One region of the Actinomadura geliboluensis genome, then DNA from elsewhere that is predicted to be linked to it. Evidence: riboswitches for the same ligand, from Rfam matches in the RefSeq annotation. Region 1 holds a riboswitch; each other region holds the start of a gene.
The links. Region 1 has a riboswitch for cobalamin ahead of ACGFI1_RS25995 (ribonucleoside-diphosphate reductase subunit alpha). Riboswitches for the same ligand answer to the same signal wherever they lie in the genome.

Region 1 (4,559 bases):
GGCGGAGGCCGGTGCCGCGGTCAGGGCCAGGACCGTACCGGCGGCCAGGACACCGGCCGCGATCCGTCGCATCACCTTGATCATGCCCGGCTCCGGGCGCGGCTCAGGCCGTAGCCGCCGAGGCCGAGGCCGACGGCGCCGACCGCGATGCCGATGCCGCCGAGGAGGCGCGCCGTCCCGTCGTCGGACGAGGCCGCGGCCTCGGCGGCGGGCTTCTTCTCCGCGGTCAGGCCGACCGTGGCGGCGGCCCCCTTCGGGGTGAGCTGGAGCGTCGGCGCCGGGTGCTCCGGTTCGGCGGCGCCCTCGGCCGGCGCCTCCTCCCACTTGACGACCTCGCCGTTGGAGTACGTCTGGTCGGCCTTGAACATCAGCTGGTCGGTGTCGGTCGGGAGCGGCCCCATGGAGACGTCGAACTCCTCGAACTGGCCCGCCTCGATCTTGCCGCCCGACCAGGTGATCGTGGTGACGGCCTCGGTCAGCTCGCCGCCGTGGGTCTGGATCGGCTTCGGCAGCTTGGACTTCTCCGCCTTCACCGTCCAGCCGGGCGTGGGCCGGACGGACACCGACGCGAGCGGGTGGTCGGCCGGCAGGTGCACGACGACCTTGGTCGTGGCGGCGTTGTCGCGCTCGTTCGGCACCCGGAACGAGACCTTGGCGTACGAGCCCTGCTCGGCGCTCTTCGGGTTGGCGGTGACGTGCGCGGACGCGGCCGTGGCCGCCCCGAGCACCGAGATGGCGGTGAGGGAGACGAGGGCGCCGGCGCGGCGCGCGGGCACGCTGAAGGACATGGGGGAACTCCGTTCGAGTCGTACGGGAAGAGCCGGATGCGCCGTGGATCGGCGTCCGGTGACGTACGGCGCGCGCGTCAGCTGTGCGCGAGCGCCCTCGAACGGAACGGGGGACCCCGCCGGACCACCTGGTGCCGCAGCGCGCGGTCGGCGGCGGGGACGGCGGCCGGCGCCGGGGCGGGGACGACCGGCCGCTGCGGCACGGCCGGTTCGATGGTGAGCAGGGCGAGGAGCAGCCGGACGGGACGGTCCGCAGCGGCGGCGACCCGGCGGGCCATCGTCCACACGGACCGTTCGCCGCGCCGCAGCCACCAGGCGGCGACGAGCGCGGCGACGCAGTGCGCGAGCGTCATGGCCAGGCCGTTGCCGCCGTGCGCGGCGGGCACGGCGGCGAGGTCGGGCATCGCGGCCGCGTCGGTCATGGCCGCGTTGGTCATGACGGTGTTGGTCATGACGGAGTCGGTCATGGCGGCGTGCATCGCCGGGGTGTGGCCCGCCATGGCGGGCACGGGGTGTGCGGCCGGATCGGCTGCGGCGGCCGTGAACAGCGTGTGCAGCGCGAACTGCCCGCCGAGGAGCCCGCCCAGGATCGTGCCGAGCGAGCGCTCGTGGCCCGCCAGCATCAGCGTCACGCCGACGACCGCGCCGAACCCCGCCGTCCCGGCCCACAACGGGACCGCCGCCCCGCCCGCGAGGACGTGTCCGAGCACCGCCAGCGCGACGCACACGGTGGCGAACACCACCGCGCGTGCGGCGCGGAACAGGGGCTGCGGGGAACGCTCCGACATGACGCCCCCATCGTGCCACTCCCCTCCGGGAGCGTGCAGCCGACCCCGGGAACCCACACCGACGCGCCCAACATCTTGGGGTTGCGCATTGATCGTCAACAAGATGTAGGGTTCAACCCCGTGCTGGTACGCCCCCGCCGCCCGGCGGCGGGGGCGTCGTAAGAGGGAACCCGGTGTGAATCCGGGACTGCCCCGCAGCGGTGAGCGGGAACGACCGCCGTCACATGCACTGGGCCCGACCGGGCCTGGGAAGCGACGGTCAGTAGGACGTGCCTGACAGGTGCGCCGCCCGCGAGTCCGAAGACCTGCCCGCACGAATGGCCTGGGGGTCGTCCCCGGGCCGACACGTCCGGGCCTCGCGGGTGGGCCGAGGGCGGAGCGCGGCATGCCGCCGCGTCCCGTTCGCATGCCTCCGCGAGGCGGCTTGCGAGGGGAGAAGCACGTGACACAGGTTCTGGCCGCCGCACCGCCGGCCGGGGGAATCGCCGCGGAGGTCGAGGCCGCCTGCGCCGGGATACCGGACGTGGCGGCGGCGCGCGTGCTCGCCGCCGTCCGGTCCGGCGACGGGCTGGACGCGGCGGCGCTGCGGGACCTCGCCATCACCGAGGCCGCCGCCCTGGTGGCCGCCGAACCCGGCTACTCCAAGGTCGCCGCGCGGCTGCTCGCCGCCCGGATCCGGGACGAGGCGGCGTCCGCCGGCGTCACCGCGTTCGCCGAGTCGGTCGCCGCCGCGCACCGGGAGGGCCTGCTCGCGGACGGCCCGGCCGCGTTCGTCGCCGCCAACGCCGCCGCCCTCGACGCGCTCGTCGACGACGGCGCCGACGACCGGTTCGAGTACTTCGGGCTCCGCACCCTCTACGACCGGTATCTGCTGAGGCATCCGCGTTCGCGGCTCGTCCTGGAGCGTCCGCAGCACTTCCTGCTGCGCGTGGCGTGCGGGCTCGCCGACACCGTGGACGAGGCGGCGGAGCTGTACGGCCTGCTCAGCACGCTGTCGTACCTGCCGAGCTCGCCGACGCTGTTCAACTCGGCCGCGCGCCGCCCGCAGCTGTCGTCGTGCTTCCTGCTCGACTCGCCGCGGGACGAGCTGGAGGCGATCTACGAGCGGTACGGGCAGGTCGCGCGGCTCAGCAAGTACGCGGGCGGCATCGGGATCTCGTGGACGAAGGTGCGGTCCCGGGGCTCGCTGATCCGCGGCACGAACGGGCACTCCAACGGCATCGTCCCGTGGCTGCGCACGCTGGACTCGTCCGTCGCCGCCGTCAACCAGGGCGGCCGCCGCAAGGGCGCGGCCTGCGTGTACCTGGAGCCGTGGCACGCCGACGTCGAGGAGTTCCTCGAACTGCGCGACAACACGGGCGAGGACGCGCGCCGCACCCACAACCTGAACCTCGCCAACTGGATCCCGGACGAGTTCATGCGCCGCGTCGAGGACGACGCGCCGTGGTCGCTGTTCGACCCGAAGGAGGTCCCCGAGCTGGCCGACCTCTGGGGGGACGAGTTCGACGAGGCGTACCGGGCGGCGGAGCGGGACGGGCGGTTCGTCCGGCAGGTCCCGGCCCGCAAGCTGTACGGGCGGATGATGCGCACCCTCGCGGAGACGGGCAACGGGTGGATGACGTTCAAGGACGCCGCCAACCGCGCCTGCAACCAGACCGCCGAGTCAGGCCAGACCGTCCACCTCTCCAACCTCTGCACGGAGATCCTTGAGGTGACGAGCGATGGCGAGGCAGCCGTCTGCAACCTCGGATCGGTGAATCTGGCCGCGCACGTGACGTCCGCCGGGGTCGACTGGGAGCGGCTTCGTTCGACCGTCCGCACCGCCGTCCGCTTCTTGGACCGCACCATCGACAGGGGCTTCTACCCCACGCCGGAGGCGGAGAAGGCCAACCGCAAGTGGCGTCCGGTCGGGCTAGGCGTGATGGGTCTCGCGGACGTGTTCTTCACGCTGCGCCTGCCGTTCGACTCCGCGGAGGCCCGCGCGCTGTCGACGCGCATCGCCGAGGAGATCGCGCTGGCCGCCTACGGGGCGTCCGCCGACCTCGCCGCCGCGCACGGGCCGCTGCCCGCCTACGGGATGACCCGAACCGCGCGCGGCCGGCTGCACCTGGACCACTTCCCGGACGCCGCGCCGACCCGTCCCGCCGAGTGGGCCGCGCTCCGGGAGCGCGTCGCGGCGGTCGGGCTCCGCAACTCGCTGCTGATCGCGATCGCGCCGACCGCGACGATCGCGTCCATCGCGGGCTGCTACGAGTGCATCGAGCCGCAGGTGTCCAACCTGTTCAAGCGCGAGACGCTGTCCGGCGAGTTCCTGCAGATCAACGGCTACCTGGTGGCCGAGCTGAAGGCGCTCGGGCTGTGGACGCCGGCCGTGCGCGAGGCGATCAAGCGCGCGAACGGCTCCGTGCAGGGTCTCGTCGACCTCCCCGACGAGACCCGGGCCCGCTACCGGACGGCCTGGGAGCTGCCGCAGAAGGCGCTCATCGACCTCGCCGCCGCCCGCACCCCCTACATCGACCAGTCGCAGTCGCTGAACCTGTTCATGGAGACGCCGACGATCGGCAAGCTCTCCTCGATGTACGCGTACGCGTGGCGCAGCGGGCTGAAGACCACCTACTACCTGCGCTCCCGTCCGGCGACGCGCATCGCGCAGACCACCGTCACCACGGCGGCGGCCGTGTGCTCCCTGGAGAACCCCGAGACCTGCGAGGCATGCCAATAATGCTGCTCGACCCCGGCATGGACCTGACCCTGCGGCCCATGCGCTACCCCGACTTCTACGAGCGGTACCGGGCCGCGATCCGCAACACGTGGACGGTGGAGGAGGTCGACCTCGCGTCCGACATGGCCGACCTGGAGCGGCTCACGCCCGCCGAACTGCACCTGGTGAACCGGCTCGTCGCGTTCTTCGCCACCGGCGACTCGATCGTGGCGAACAACCTGGTGCTGAACCTCTACAAGCACGTGAACGCCCCGGAGGCCC
Region 2 (4,559 bases), on a different contig from region 1:
TTTGGTCGGTTGGGCGGATGAGGATTTCGTTGACCGCTACGTGTTCTGGCTGGGTGAGGGCGTACACGACGGCGTTGGCTATGTCTTCGGGCTGGAGGGTGCGCATGGACGCGGCCATCTGCTGTGCGGCTGCCCGGGTCGCCGGGTCGGAGATGTGGTCGGCCAGTTCGGTCGAGACGAAGCCCGGTTCCACGATCACCACGCGGACGCCCTGGGCGGTCACCTCCTGCCGGAGTGCTTCGGAGAACGCGTTGACGCCGAACTTCGTCGCGGCGTAGACGGCGCCGCCCGCTGATGCGATCCGTCCTGAGGTCGAGGAGACCTGGAGGACGGTGCCCTTGCTCTTCAGCAGGTGCGGAAGGGCCGCGTGGACGGCGTACATCGAGCCGAGCAGGTTCGTTTCGACCATGCGGGTCCATTCGGTGGTGTCGGCGCCTGCGATCGGGCCGCTGAGCATTACCCCGGCGTTGTTCACCAGGACGTCCAGGCCGCCGAAGTGTTCGACGGTCGCCGCTACTGCGGCCTGCACTGACTGCTGGTCTGTGACGTCCAGGTTCAGGGGCAGTACCTCGCCTGGTGCCTTGTCCGCGAGGGTCGCCAGGCGGTCGGCTCGGCGGGCGCCGGCGGCCAGGTTCGCGCCTGCGGCTGACAGGGCCAGTGCGGTTGCCTCGCCTATGCCTGAGGACGCGCCGGTGACCAGGACGATCTTTCCGTCGAGCTTGTCGTTCATGGCTTTCCCTTCGATGTGCGGTCTGCGCTCCGGTCAGACAGTAAGCGGACCGGGTGGTCACCTTAGAGTAGCTCATAAGCGGACCGATTGGTCACGTTAGGTAGAGTGGTCGCCGGAGGAAGGAGCGGCACATGGCCAGGAGCGTCCCGTCGCGCAGTGATGCGGTGCGGAACCGCCGGCTGCTGCTGGACGCGGCGGCCCGGACGTTCGCCGAGCGCGGGGTCGAGGTGTCCATCGGCGAGATCGCGGAGTGCGCCGGGGTGGGCAAGGGCACGGTCTTCCGGCACTTCTCCTCCAAGGCCGACCTGCTGGCGGCGATCATGCTCGGCATGCTGGACGAGCTGGAGAGCACCGGGACCGCGCTGCTGGAGGCCGACGATCCGGGGCGGGCGCTGCGGGAGTTCATGGCCGCCGGGGTGGAGATCTTCGTCAGGGACCGGGCGTTCTGCGAGGTCGTCGGCCGGCCTTCCCTGCAGAGCGAGCAGGTGCGGGAGGCGATCCAGCGGCTGCGCGACGTCGCGGAGGGGATCACCGACCGTGCGCGGCGGCAGGGGGCCGTGCGGCCGGACGTCACCGGCACCGATGTGGTCCTGCTGCTGAGCGGCATCCAGCACACGGCGGCGCCGCTACTGGATCATGAGCCACAGGCTTGGCGGCGTTATCTCGAGCTGGCTCTTGATGGGCTTTCCGCCGAGTCGCGGCCGGACCTGCCGTATCCGCCGCCGGGTCGGTTGTCGCTTGTGGGAGCGGAGGGCGGTCCTGGCGGTTGAGCCTGCCCAGGATTCGTGTCGCCGCTTATGTGATCAGGTACGGGCCTGGTCCTGAACTGCTCGTTTTTGATCACGTGGGGATGCCGGAAGCGGGGACTCAGGTGCCTGCGGGTGGTGTCAGGGGTGGTGAAGGCTTGGTGCGGGCGGTTTTGCGGGAGGTTTTTGAGGAGACGGGGCTGAGCGATGTCTCGGTTGTTCGGCGGATTGCCGTGGAGGAGAAGCCGCATCCGTGTACTGGGGAGTCTCGCCGGACGTCGTTCTTTCATCTTGTCGCGGGGGCCTCTGTGGCTGACGCCTGGGAGCACGTGGTGGATGGTGACGGGGGCGATGCGGGGTTGACGTTCGCCTGCCGGTTCGTGTCGTTGCCGTTGGCGCGGCCGCTCGCAGATGACCAGGGTGCTTGGCTGGGGCTCGTTGATACGGCCTTCGTTCGTGACGACTGACGGCTGTAGAGTCGCCGGTGGCATTGACTGACGCGGGGTGCCCCTTCGTGGGGAGAATCGGGAAGCCGGTGTGAATCCGGCACGGGCCCGCCGCGGTGACCGGGGAGCTGTCGTCCACGCGCGTTTGCGCGGCCACTGGCCGGAAGGCTGGGAAGGCGGGCGGTCCAGCGTCGATCCGGGAGTCCGAAGACCGGCCCCGCTCCACGCGGCCGCCTTGCGGCGGCCCTACGCAGCGGGAGCCTGCCATGGAGCTTTACGACGTCATCCACCGTCGCCGCGATGTGCGCGCCGAGTTCACCGGTGCGCCCATTCCGCGGGACGTCCTCGACCGGGTGCTCGCGGCGGCGCATGCCGCGCCGAGCGTGGGGCTGTCGCAGCCCTGGGATTTCATTCTGGTGAGGGACGTTCGGCTTCGGCGTGCCTTCTATGAGCATGTCCAGGGGGAGAGGGCTGTATTCGCTCGTGACTTGCGAGGGGATGCGGCTGAGCGGTTCGGGAAGATCAAGATTGATGGGGTTCTGGAGTCCACTCTTTCGGTTGTGGTCACGTACGACGCTGCTCGGGGTGGGCCTGCGGTTTTGGGGCGGCATGCGATCGCCGATGCTGGACTGTACTCGGTCTGCCTGGCCATTCAGAACTTGTGGCTGGCCGCTACGGCGGAGGGTTTGGGGGTGGGGTGGGTTTCGTTCTACCGCGAGGTCTTTGTGCGTGAGTTGCTCGGCATTCCGGGGGACGTTCGTCCGGTCGCCTGGCTGTGTCTGGGGCCGGTCAGCCGTCTGCAATCCGCTCCGGATCTCGAACGGCACGGGTGGCGGCAGCGGCGGGAGCTGGATGCCGCCGTTCACCTTGATCGGTGGGCGGGGCGGTCCTGAGGCGGATCGCCATGTGGGCCAGGAAGGCCACGCCGGCCAGCAGGTAGCAGTTGGCGATCGGGGTCAGGAAGATGTGGAAGCCGTATTGGAGCGGGTGGCCGTTGTGGGGCGTCCACCAGAGCGGGGAGAGTGCGAAGAGGGCGTAGGCGGCCAGGGCGGTTTTCCGGTTGTTGTTTCTGAGGAGTACCGCCAGGGCGGGGACGATCCATACCCAGTGGTGCGCCCAGGAGATGGGGGAGACCAGTAGGCCGGTCGCGCCTGTGACGGCTGTGGCGGTCAGCCAGTCGCCTCTTCTTGCCCAGAGGACGGCGATCGTCAAGCCGATCGCGGCGATCGTCAGCGGGATGGCGGTGTACCAGTCACCCACTTCGGCCGTGCCGCGCAATATGCGGTTCAGGGTGCCGTAGGGGGATTGGTTGCTGATGTACGGGACGCCCACCCGGGACGTGTCGTAGAAAGTGTCCAGCCAATAGACGCGGGACGCTTCCGGCGCGATGACGTAGGTCAGCAGGGTGCAGGTGGCGAAGGTGGCCGTGGCGGTCACGGCGTCCTTCGAGCGCCTCGTCAGTAGGAGCAGGACGACGAAGATGGCTGGGGTCAGTTTGATCGCGGTCGCGATGCCGATGGCGATTCCGGCGGGGCGGCCTTGGGCGGCGCGGTGCATGTCGGCCAGGACGAGGGCCAGCAGGAAGAGGTTGACCTGGCCCAGGAAGAACGAGTGGTAGACCGGTTCCAGAAGGAGGCCGCCCGCTACGACGGCGATGAGGGGGACGTGGCGGCCGGTCAGTTTCATCGTGATTCTGCATGCCCATATGAAGGCGGCCAGTGCGGCGAATTGCCAGATCACGCGGGCCAGGGTGAGGGGCAGCAGGGAGAGGGGGGTGAAGAGGGCGGCGAAGAAGGGGGTGTTGGTGAACCAGTGGTCGGCCAGCTGCTCCGTGTAGAGGCGGGTCCCGTCGGTTATGGCGTCTCCGCCCAGCCAGTAGATGCGGAAATCCAGCGAGTCGTAGGTGATGGAGAATACTGCTATTGCTGCGACTTCGATGGCCAAGAGCAGTGGTATCCAGCGTTTCATGCGGATAACGGTGTCGATGGGCCCAGTTTTTGCGCATCGGGCCGTCGCACACATTTGCGGAACGCCCGTTAGCCCGTGGGATTACGCCCGCGGGCCAATGTGCGGGAGAACGGCCGGCGGTTACGATCGGCCCATGTCAGCCCGAGTGCGCCGTCTCAGCGGCGCGGTTCTCGCCTGGTCGGGAGCCGCGCTCTATCCCGGCGTCCTGTTCCTCGCCCTCTCCACCGGGCGGTTCATCTCGCGGGAACTGGACATCCTGCTCTGCGTCGGCCTCACCGTGCTCGTCGCCGCGCTGCTGCGGCGGAACCCCCTCCCGGCCCACGCGATCCTGCTCTTCTCCTGGATCCTGGCCCTGTCGGAGACGCCGAACGGCGTCGTCGCGGGTGGGCAGATCCTGCTCACCGATCTCGCGGTCTGCTACATCGCGGCGACACGGCCGCGCTGGGTCTCGGGCGCCGTGGCGGTCGTCACCGGCGTCCTGCAACTGCTGTCGGTCGCGGCGTTCTTGATGGCGGACGAGGTGCTCCTGCTCACCATCGTCCTGGCGATGGTCGTCGTGTGGATGACGGGCAACTCGCTGCGGGTGCGGCGCGCGCATGCGGAGGCAATGCGCGAGCGGGAGACCGCGCAGGCCGTCGCCGCCGAGCGGCTCCGGATCGCCCGCGAGCT
Region 3 (4,559 bases), on a different contig from region 1:
CATCGGCCGGGGACGGGCGACGTCGCCGTGCAGGATCGGCGGCCGCACGTACCGGGAGCCGTAGGACTGCACCCATCCGTGCTCGGTGGCGGCGTAGCCGTCGAGCCGCTCGGCGAAGTACTGGACCATGTCGTTGCGTTCGGGTTCGCCGTGGACGAGCACGTCGAGCCCGAGGTCCTCCTGCAGCGCGATGACCCGGGCGATCTCGTCCCGCATCGCCGCTTCGTAGGCGTCGTCGGTGATACGGCCCGCCCGGTGGTCGGCGCGGACCTTGCGGATGGCGGAGGTCTGCGGGAAGGAGCCGATCGTGGTCGTCGCCAGCTCGGGCAGCTTCAGCGCGTCCCGCTGGGCGGCGAACCGGGTGGCGCGGTCACCGCGGCGAGCGTCGGCGAGCGTGGCCACGCGGGCCCGGACGCCGTCGTCGACGTCCGGCGAAGGAGCCTGCGCCCGAGCGTCGGCGGGAGGCTTCTCCAGGCGCAGCGCCTCGCCGAGTGCGACGACCTCGGCGACCTTCTGCCGCGCGAACGCCAGCCGTTCCCGCACCGCCGGATCGAGGCCGGTCTCGGCGTCCAGGTCGATCGGGACGTGCTGCAGTGAGCAGGAGGTGCTCACGATCACCTGGTCGGCCAGGCCCAGCAGCACCGCGTAGGCGGCCTTGGCGCGGTGCGGTTCGGCGCGCCAGACGTTGCGGCCGTCCACCACGCCCGCGACGACGGTCTTGCGCGGCAGCCCGCCGATCGAGGCGAGCACGTCCACGTTGCGCGGCCCGGCGACGAGGTCGAGGCCGACGGCCTCCACACGGGTGCCGCCGAGGATGCGCAGCGCGTCGGCGCCGACCGTGCCGAAGTAGGTGGCGACGAGCAGGCGCGGCCTGGCCGGCAGCCCGCCCAGCCGCGCGTAGGCGCGTTCGAGCGCGGCGAGTTCCTCGTCGGTCCGGTCACCGACCAGGACGGGCTCGTCCAACTGCACCCAATCGGTGCCGGCCCCGGCCAGCCTCTCCAGCAGCTCCGCGTACACGTCCACCAGCCCGTCGAGCAGGTCGAGCGGACGGAACCCCGCGGGCGCCCCCGGAGCGGATTTGGCGAGCAGCAGGTACGTGAGGGGGCCGACGAGCACCGGCCGCGTCTCGATGCCCAGCGCCTTGGCCTGCCGATACTCCGCCAGCGGTTTGGCGTCGGCGCCCTCGGCCAGCCGGAACCGGGTGTCCGGACCGAGTTCGGGGACGATGTAGTGGTAGTTGGTGTCGAACCACTTGGTCATCTCCAGCGCTGGGACGTCCTGGACGCCGCGCGCCATGGCGAAGTACCGGTCCAGCCCGTCCAGGTGCCGGTAGCGGTCGGGTACCGCGTCGACCAGCACGCTGGTGTCGAGCACCTGGTCGTAGTAGGAGAACGTGTTGGACGGGACCATGTCCAGGCCCGCGTCGTGCAGTTCCCTCCACACGGAGCCGCGCAGGTCCGCGACGGCCACCTCCAGGGCGGAGGCGTCGATGCGTCCGGCCCAGTAGCCCTCGGTGGCGGACTTCAGTTCACGGTTCGCCCCGATACGGGGATATCCGAGGATCGTGGTTCTCATGGCGGCTTCCCTCGCTGTGCCACAGGCGGCGCTGCGGAAGGGGACGGACCCACGCCGTGCATGCGTGTGCGCCGGCCGCCGACCCTCCCACGAGGCCGCAGACCACCGCGCGCCGGCCGGCGCGCGGGCGGAGGCAGGTCTTCGGACTCGCGGACGTCGCTCCTACCGGAGTAGGGCGTCCTACTGGCCGTCGCTTCCCAGACCGTGGGCCCAGTGCCTATGACGGCGGTCGTTCCCGCTCACCGCTGCGGGGCAGTCCCGGATTCTCACCGGGTTCCCTCTTACGACACCCGCACCACCAGGGCGCGGGTGAACCATCCGCACAACGAGTCTAGCCCTGCACACCGGCCGACGGCCAATGTGGTCTGCGGACCAGACCCCCTGCCTCTTCAACGAAGATGGCGAGTGCCTGCTTTGCCCGCTCGCCGCTGTGTTTCACTTCCTCTTTGGTGGCTGCTTCGTGAATCTCCTCGGTGGCGACGAAAGCCTGCTCCGCCAATTGGAACAGCCCAGTACTGTCGGACAGAAGTTGAACGCGGAACAATTCCTGCTGGGCTGTTGCGCGTGCGCGATAGGATTCTTCGCGAGCGTCGTGATGGGCAGTGGAATCAGGTGCGTCCAAACTTCTGTGGGCACGGTCGTACTCGGCGCGGCGATAGTCGACGAGCGCGCCGGCGAAGCTGCTGAACGCGGTGAGTTGTTCCTCCCATAGCTGCCGCTCCCGTGTGAGGCGCTCGGAACGGGTGGAGTTCCATCGCTGAGTCATGGCAGAGACCAGCACGCCTAGCAGTGTGCCCACCACGGCGACGACGCTTCCCCAGATCGCGTTCATGCCATCATTTGATCACATGCGGTCGCCGTTCGGGATGGACACCAGTTCAGACGAGGCGAAAGGCGAGGAGTGCGTTGCCGTGTGCGGCGGCGAGGATGGAGCCGCTGGTGCTGAATTCCCATTGCTTGGTAGAGACGGGGGTTGTTGTGGGGTAGTTCCAGATGATTTCGCCGGTCTTGGCGTCCCACGCATAGAGCCCCGAGTCCGTGGTGCCTGCCACGCCGGTGCAGATCAGCCCGCCGGCGGCGATCAGTGGGACGGTCTTGGACGCGGGGGTGTTGACGGACCAGAGACGCTTGCCGGTGCGGGCATCGAGGGCGACAAGATGCGGGCTGTCCAAGATGTAGGCGCATCTTCCGTCGAGTAGGAAGGCGTGGCCGCCCGGTGAGGTCGGCGTGTAGGTCCACCGTTGTCGGCCGGTGGCCGCGTCCAGGGCGTAGATGGTCGGCCCGTTCAGGTAGACCAGCCCATTGGCCACGGTCGCGTTGAGGGAGAGCGCGTCCTTGTTGTCCGGGGCCCTTGCGGCGTTGGGAAGGTCGGCGCTCCAGGCCTTCTGGCCGGTGTCGACCGACAACGCGTCGAGAGTGGTGTGGGAGGAACTGCTGAAGATCAGGTCACCGTCGCCCGGCACCATGAGCATCGTCTCGCGCGGCTTGGACCATCGGACGGCGCCCGTGGTGATGTTGAGCGCGTGGTACCGGTTCTCGCCTTTCTCCGTGGTCGTCTGGCCAAGGAGGGTGCGCCCCTGGATGCCGATGAGAATGATGGACGACGCCTGCGGCCACTGGCGGATCCAGAGGCGGCGGCCGGTGGTGGGGTCCAGGCCGGTGATCGTTCGATCCCCGCTGAGAGCCAGCAGCCTGTCGGCCGACACCATGAGTTCGGGGAATCGGTATTTCGCCGGTGCGTTGTAGGTCCACTTGACCGTCTGGGACTCGTCCATGGCGACCATGCGGGAGCCGGCCATCGTGTAGATGAGCGTTGGGCCGATGAGCGTCTGGTCGCCTCGGGTCCAGATCTGCCGTCCGGTGGCCAGCGAGTAGCAGCGGACCTCGTCCTCGAAGACCCTGTCGGCGGACGAGATGATGGAGCGGGAAAGGACGTCGAGGGTGACGTCGTCCTCGCCGTCGATCGCGGTTCGCCACAGCAACTTCGGCGGGGAGAGACGATGCCCCTTCCCGTTCTGGGTCGTGGCCAGCGCCGCGGCGGTTCCGCCGCCGATGACGGCCAGTCCAGCGGCGGCGGCCCCGCCGATCAGCAGCCGTCGCCGTGTGTGGGCCCTGGCGAGCGTCCGCAGGTCCAGGACGAGGGTGTCCTCTCGCTGCCGCAGCTCCTCGCCCATGTCGTCGGGGAGCCAGCCGGCCGTGGCCGGTTGGGCGGCCAGCAGCGCCGGCAGCAGCTTCGCGGGCGGACGCCGGTCGGGGTCCCGGCTGAGGCAGGCGGTCACCAGCTGTGCAAGGGAGGCCGGTACGCCGCGCAGGTCGGGTTCTTCGTGCAGGGTCCGATGGATGATCGTGGGGACCGCGCCCTTGCCGAACGGCGGGCGGCCGGTGGCGGCGAAGGCCAGCACGGCGCCGTAGGCGAACACGTCGGCGGCCGATGTGAGCCGTGTTCCGCGGATCTGCTCGGGGGACATGTAGCCGGGGGAGCCGATGAACTGGCCCTCCGCGGTGAGCGTGGCGGTGTCGGCGGCCTTGCTGATGCCGAAATCGATGACCTTGGGGCCGTCCTTGGCGAGCAGGATGTTGGCCGGTTTGAGGTCGCGGTGCAGCAGGCCCGCCTCGTGGATCGCGATCAGGGCCTCGCCCAATCCGGCGCCCAGGGTGCGCAGCAGTGGCTCGGGCATCGGCCCGTACCGTTCGATCGTCTCCTTCAGGCTGAGGCCGTTGACGTACGCGATCGCCAGCCACGGGACGGTGCCGTCGGGTTCGGCGTCGACGACCGGGCTGGTGAACGCGCCGCTGACTTTCTGGGCGGCCTCGACCTCACCTCGGAACCGGGCGCGGAAATCACCGTCTCCGGCAAGCTCGGGCCGCACGACCTTGATGGCCACCGCCCGTCCCGCCGGGGACGCGCCCAGGTAGACCACCCCCATGCCGCCCTCGCCCAGGCGCCGCAGCAGGCGGTACCGCCCGATGCGATCGGGATCGCC
Region 4 (4,559 bases), on a different contig from region 1:
GGGACGATCTCGGCGGCGGCGAACTCCAGCACGCGGGCCACCAGGTCGCGGCGCTCCTCGGGGACCTGCCGGGCGGCTTCGGCGACCGCGTCCGCGGCCCAGCCGGCGTCCTCCATGGCCTGGACGAGGCCGCGGGCGGCGGTCTCGGCGGCGTCGACGGCGGCGAGGGCCTCGGTGCCGTCCTCGGTCAGGCCGAGCGCCTCGCGCAGGCCGGGCAGCGTCTCCCGTCCCGACCACATCTGCCGGGCGCGCAGCATCGCCAGCACCAGGTCGACGCGGGCCGCGCCCTCCGGCGGCTGCCCGAGGACGTGGAGGCCGTCACGGATCTGCGCGTCCTTCACCTCGCACAGCCAGCCGTCCACGTGCAGGAGGAAGTCGTCGAACTCGGTGTCGTGCGGGCGGTCGTCCAGGCCGAGGTCGTGGTCGAGCTTCGCGGCCTGGATCAGCGTCCAGATCTGGGCGCGGATCGCGGGCAGCTTCGCCGGGTCCATCGCGGCGATCGTCGCGTGCTCGTCCAGCAGCTGTTCGAGGCGGGCGATGTCGCCGTAGGTCTCGGCGCGGGCCATCGGCGGGACCAGGTGGTCGACGAGGACGGCGTGCGCGCGGCGCTTGGCCTGCGTCCCCTCCCCCGGGTCGTTGACGAGGAACGGGTAGATCAGCGGGACGTCGCCGAGCGCGGCGTCGGTGCCGCACGACGCCGACATGCCCGCGGCCTTGCCCGGCAGCCATTCCAGGTTGCCGTGCTTGCCGACGTGGACGATCGCGTGCGCGCCGAACTCGTCCGACAGCCACCGGTAGGCGGCCAGGTAGTGGTGGCTGGGCGGCAGGTCGGGGTCGTGGTAGATCGCGATGGGGTTCTGCCCGAAGCCGCGCGGCGGCTGCACCATGACGACGACGTTGCCGGCGCGCAGCGCGGCGAGGACGATGTCGCCGTCCTGGACGAACAGCTGCCCGGGCGGCGGCCCCCAGTGCAGCTCCATCTCGCCGCGCAGCTCCTCGGGGAGCGTCCGGTACCAGCGCTCGTAGGACGCGGCGGAGATGCGGACCGGGTTGCCCGCGAGCTGCTCCTCGGTGAGCCAGTCCTCGTCCTGGCCGCCGGCGGCGATGAGCGCGTGGATCAGCGCGTCGCCGTCCAGGTCGCCGGCGGAGCCGTCCGCGGAGTCGCCGACGCCGGGGAAGCCCTCGCCGAGGTCGTGGCCCGCGTCGCGGAGGCGGGCCAGCAGCCGGACGGTGCTCGCCGGGGTGTCGAGCCCGACGGCGTTCCCGACGCGCGAGTGCTTGGTCGGGTACGCCGACAGCATCACGGCGACGCGGCGCTCGGGGGGCGGAGTGTGCCGCAGGCGGCCGTGCCGGACGGCGATCCCGGCGACGCGCGCGGCCCGCTCCGGGTCGGCCCGGTACACGGTGAGGCCGTCCTCGTCGATCTCCTTGAACGAGAACGGGACGGTGATGATGCGGCCGTCGAACTCGGGGATCGCGACCTGCGACGCGGCGTCCAGCGGGGACAGCCCGTCGTCGCTCGCCTCCCAGTCGGCGCGGCTCGTGGTGAGGCACAGGCCCTGCAGGATCGGGACGTCGAGCGCGGCGAGGGCGCCGACGTCCCACGCCTCGTCGTCGCCGCCGGCCCCGGCGGTCGCGGGCTTGGACCCGCCCGCCGCGAGGACGGTCACGACCAGCACGTCCGCCCGGCGGAGGGTGTCGAGCAGCTCGGGTTCGGCGGTGCGCAGGGACGAGCAGAAGACGGGCATGGCCTGCCCGCCCGCGTCCTCGACGGCCGCGCACAGCGCCTCGGCGAACGCGGTGTTCCCGGCCATGTGGTGGGCGCGGTAGTAGAGCACGCCGACGACGGGGCCCTCGGTGGTGCGGGGCTCGCGTTCGAGCCGTCCCCACGTCGGCGTGGCGGCCGGGGGCGCGAACCCGCGCCCGGTCAGCAGCAGGGTGTCGGTGAGGAACGCGTGCAGCTCGGCGAGGTTGGCGGGCCCGCCGTGCGCGAGGTAGGCGTGGGCTTCGGCGCACACGCCGCCGGCGACCCCGCCGCGGAGCCGGGACAGCTCCATCAGCTCGGCGTCGGGGGCCTGCTCGCCGCCGAGGACGACGACCGGGCGGGGGCCGGCGAGCAGCGCGTCGAGCCCGTCCTCCCAGGCGCGCCGGCCGCCGAGCAGCCGGACCACGACGACGTCGGCGCCCTCGGTCAGGCCGGGCAGGTCGGCGGCGGTGAGCCGGGCGGGATTGCCGAGGCGGTAGGCGGCGCCGGACGCGCGGGCGCTCAGCAGATCGGTGTCGGACGTCGACAGCAGCAGCACGGTGCCAGCGGACACGGCCGTTCCTCCCCTGGGGTCCTCGCCCCGGTAGCGGGTGTCGCGACGGCAGGAGTCTCCTGGCTCCCGGATCGATGCTCGCCCCGGCCTTCCCGTCCGTGCGGACAGTGGCCTCAAGCGGGGTTCGCTCCCCGGTCACAGTGGCGGGACCGCGCCGGATTCACACCGGCTTCCTCCCATTGCCATCGCCTGGGGAGAAGAGTACGGCAGCGCGGCCCGCCCGCAAAGTGTGGTTAACATCCTCCCCGTGCCGATTGCCAGACCGCACGCCGACGCGTGCCCCGGTGCGCTGCGCACCCACGACGCCGCCGACGGACCGCTGGCGCGCGTCCGGGTGCCGGGCGGCGCGGTGTCGTCCGCGCAGCTCGGAGTGCTCGGCACCGCCGCCCGCGAGCTGGGCCGCGACGTGATCGAACTCACCTCGCGCGGCAACGCGCAGCTGCGCGGCGTCCGCGATCCGGCGGCGCTCGCGGCGCGCCTGGAGGCGGCGGGGCTGCTGCCGTCGCCGTCCCACGAGCGGGTGCGCAACATCGTCGCGTCCCCGCTCGGCGGGCGCGGCCCGCGCGGCGTGCTGGCGACGGATCCGCTGGTCACGGCCCTCGACCGGGTGCTGTGCGCGAACCCGCGGCTGGCCGGTCTGCCGGGCCGCTTCCTGTTCGCGCTGGACGACGGCACCGGCGACGCCGCCGGCCTGGACGCCGACCTGACCTACGCGCCGGACGGCCTCCACATCGCCGGGACGCGGGTCTCCCTTCCGGCCGGTGACGCGGTCGCGCTGCTGGTCGCGGCTGCGGAGGGATTCCTCGACGTCCGGGGGGACGCGTGGCGGGTGGCGGAGGTGCCGGACGGCGCGCGGCTCATCGCCGGGCGGCTCGGCGCGAGCGCGGAAGAGCCCGGCGCGCCTCCTGAGCCCCGGCCGCCGCGCGCCGGGGTCGTCCGGCAGCGGGACGGGCTCGTCGCGCTGGAGGTCGTGCCGCCGCTCGGGCGGATGTCGGGCGCGCAGGCCGAGGCGCTCGCCGGGGTCTCCGGCAGCGTGCGGATCACGCCGTGGCGGAGCGCCGTGCTGCGGGACCTGGCCTCCGGCGAGGCGGGAGAGGTCGCGGCGGTGCTGGCTGAGGCGAGGTTCGCGGTCGACGCCGCGTCGCCATGGGTCGGCGTCACCGCCTGCACGGGGAGCCCCGGTTGCGCGAAGTCGCGCGGCGATGTGCTGGGCGCGGCGCGGCGGTGGGTCGCCGGGCTGGAGCGCGCACCCGAGACGCCCGTCCACTGGACGGGATGCGAGCGGCACTGCGGGACGCCCCGCGGCCCCGTCGTGCTGAGAGCGCCTGAGTCGGCTGAGAACGGCTGAGTCGTGCTGAACATGCTTGAGGAGCAGCGGTGATGGAGTACGTCCGGGACGGCGCCGAGATCTACCGGCGGTCCTTCGCGACGATCCGCGCGGAGGCCGACCTGTCGGGCCTGCCGGACGACGTCGCGCGGGTCGCGGTGCGGATGATCCACGCCTGCGGGATGACCGACCTCGTCCGGGATCTGGGCTGGTCGCCGGGGGTGGTGGCGCGGGCGCGGGCGGCGCTGCTCGACGGCGCGCCGGTCCTGTGCGACGCGCGGATGGTCGCGTCCGGTATCACGCGCGCGCGGCTGCCGGCGGGCAACGACGTGGTGTGCGCGCTGGGCGAACCGGAGGTGCCCGCGCTGGCGGAGCGGCTCGGCACCACGCGCAGCGCGGCGGCGCTCGACCTGTGGCTGGACCGGCTGGAGGGGTCGGTCGTGGCGATCGGCAACGCGCCGACCGCGCTGTTCCGGCTGCTGGAGCTGGTGGCGGCGGGCGCGGGGCGTCCGGCGGCGGTGCTCGGGATCCCGGTCGGGTTCATCGGCGCGGCCGAGTCGAAGGAGGCGCTCGCCGCGAGCGGGCTCGACCACCTGGTGGTGCGCGGGCGGCGCGGCGGCAGCGCGATGACGGCGGCGGCGGTCAACGCCATCGCCAGTGAGGCGGAGTGATGGCGGGACGGCTGTTCGGCGTGGGCGTCGGCCCCGGCGATCCGGAGCTGGTCACGGTGAAGGCGGCGCGGCTGATCGGCGAGGCGGACGTGGTCGCCTTCCACTGCGCGCGGCACGGCCGCAGCATCGCCCGGTCGGCGGCCGAGCCCTACCTGCGGGACGGCCGGATCGAGGAGCAGCTCGTCTACCCGGTGACGACGGAGACGACCGCCCATCCGGGCGGCTACCAGGGCGCGCTCGACG

Region 2: it holds a riboswitch for cobalamin, as region 1 does, so the genes downstream of both, bluB (5,6-dimethylbenzimidazole synthase) here and ACGFI1_RS25995 (ribonucleoside-diphosphate reductase subunit alpha) in region 1, are expected to answer to the same signal.
Region 3: it holds a riboswitch for cobalamin, as region 1 does, so the genes downstream of both, metE (5-methyltetrahydropteroyltriglutamate--homocysteine S-methyltransferase) here and ACGFI1_RS25995 (ribonucleoside-diphosphate reductase subunit alpha) in region 1, are expected to answer to the same signal.
Region 4: it holds a riboswitch for cobalamin, as region 1 does, so the genes downstream of both, cobN (cobaltochelatase subunit CobN) here and ACGFI1_RS25995 (ribonucleoside-diphosphate reductase subunit alpha) in region 1, are expected to answer to the same signal.

The regions. Positions count from the first base shown of each region.
Region 1 covers NZ_JBICUA010000008.1:242,350-246,908, reverse strand. The annotation lists gene ACGFI1_RS26010 (copper resistance CopC family protein) at 1-72, opposite strand, end outside; gene ACGFI1_RS26005 (YcnI family copper-binding membrane protein) at 81-788, opposite strand; gene ACGFI1_RS26000 (hypothetical protein) at 866-1,576, opposite strand; cobalamin riboswitch at 1,684-1,903, shown strand; gene ACGFI1_RS25995 (ribonucleoside-diphosphate reductase subunit alpha) at 2,019-4,298, shown strand; gene ACGFI1_RS25990 (ribonucleotide-diphosphate reductase subunit beta) at 4,289-4,559, shown strand, end outside.
Region 2 covers NZ_JBICUA010000023.1:5,889-10,447, forward strand. The annotation lists gene ACGFI1_RS43445 (SDR family NAD(P)-dependent oxidoreductase) at 1-730, opposite strand, end outside; gene ACGFI1_RS43450 (TetR/AcrR family transcriptional regulator) at 862-1,500, shown strand; gene ACGFI1_RS43455 (NUDIX hydrolase) at 1,497-1,943, shown strand; cobalamin riboswitch at 1,962-2,156, shown strand; gene bluB (5,6-dimethylbenzimidazole synthase) at 2,189-2,815, shown strand; gene ACGFI1_RS43465 (glycosyltransferase 87 family protein) at 2,712-3,890, opposite strand; gene ACGFI1_RS43470 (sensor histidine kinase) at 4,024-4,559, shown strand, end outside.
Region 3 covers NZ_JBICUA010000007.1:321,311-325,869, reverse strand. The annotation lists gene metE (5-methyltetrahydropteroyltriglutamate--homocysteine S-methyltransferase) at 1-1,575, opposite strand, end outside; cobalamin riboswitch at 1,692-1,909, opposite strand; gene ACGFI1_RS23845 (hypothetical protein) at 1,907-2,407, opposite strand; gene ACGFI1_RS23840 (serine/threonine-protein kinase) at 2,454-4,559, opposite strand, start outside.
Region 4 covers NZ_JBICUA010000003.1:747,810-752,368, reverse strand. The annotation lists gene cobN (cobaltochelatase subunit CobN) at 1-2,318, opposite strand, end outside; cobalamin riboswitch at 2,371-2,494, opposite strand; gene ACGFI1_RS13670 (precorrin-3B synthase) at 2,566-3,666, shown strand; gene ACGFI1_RS13665 (precorrin-8X methylmutase) at 3,699-4,316, shown strand; gene ACGFI1_RS13660 (precorrin-2 C(20)-methyltransferase) at 4,316-4,559, shown strand, end outside.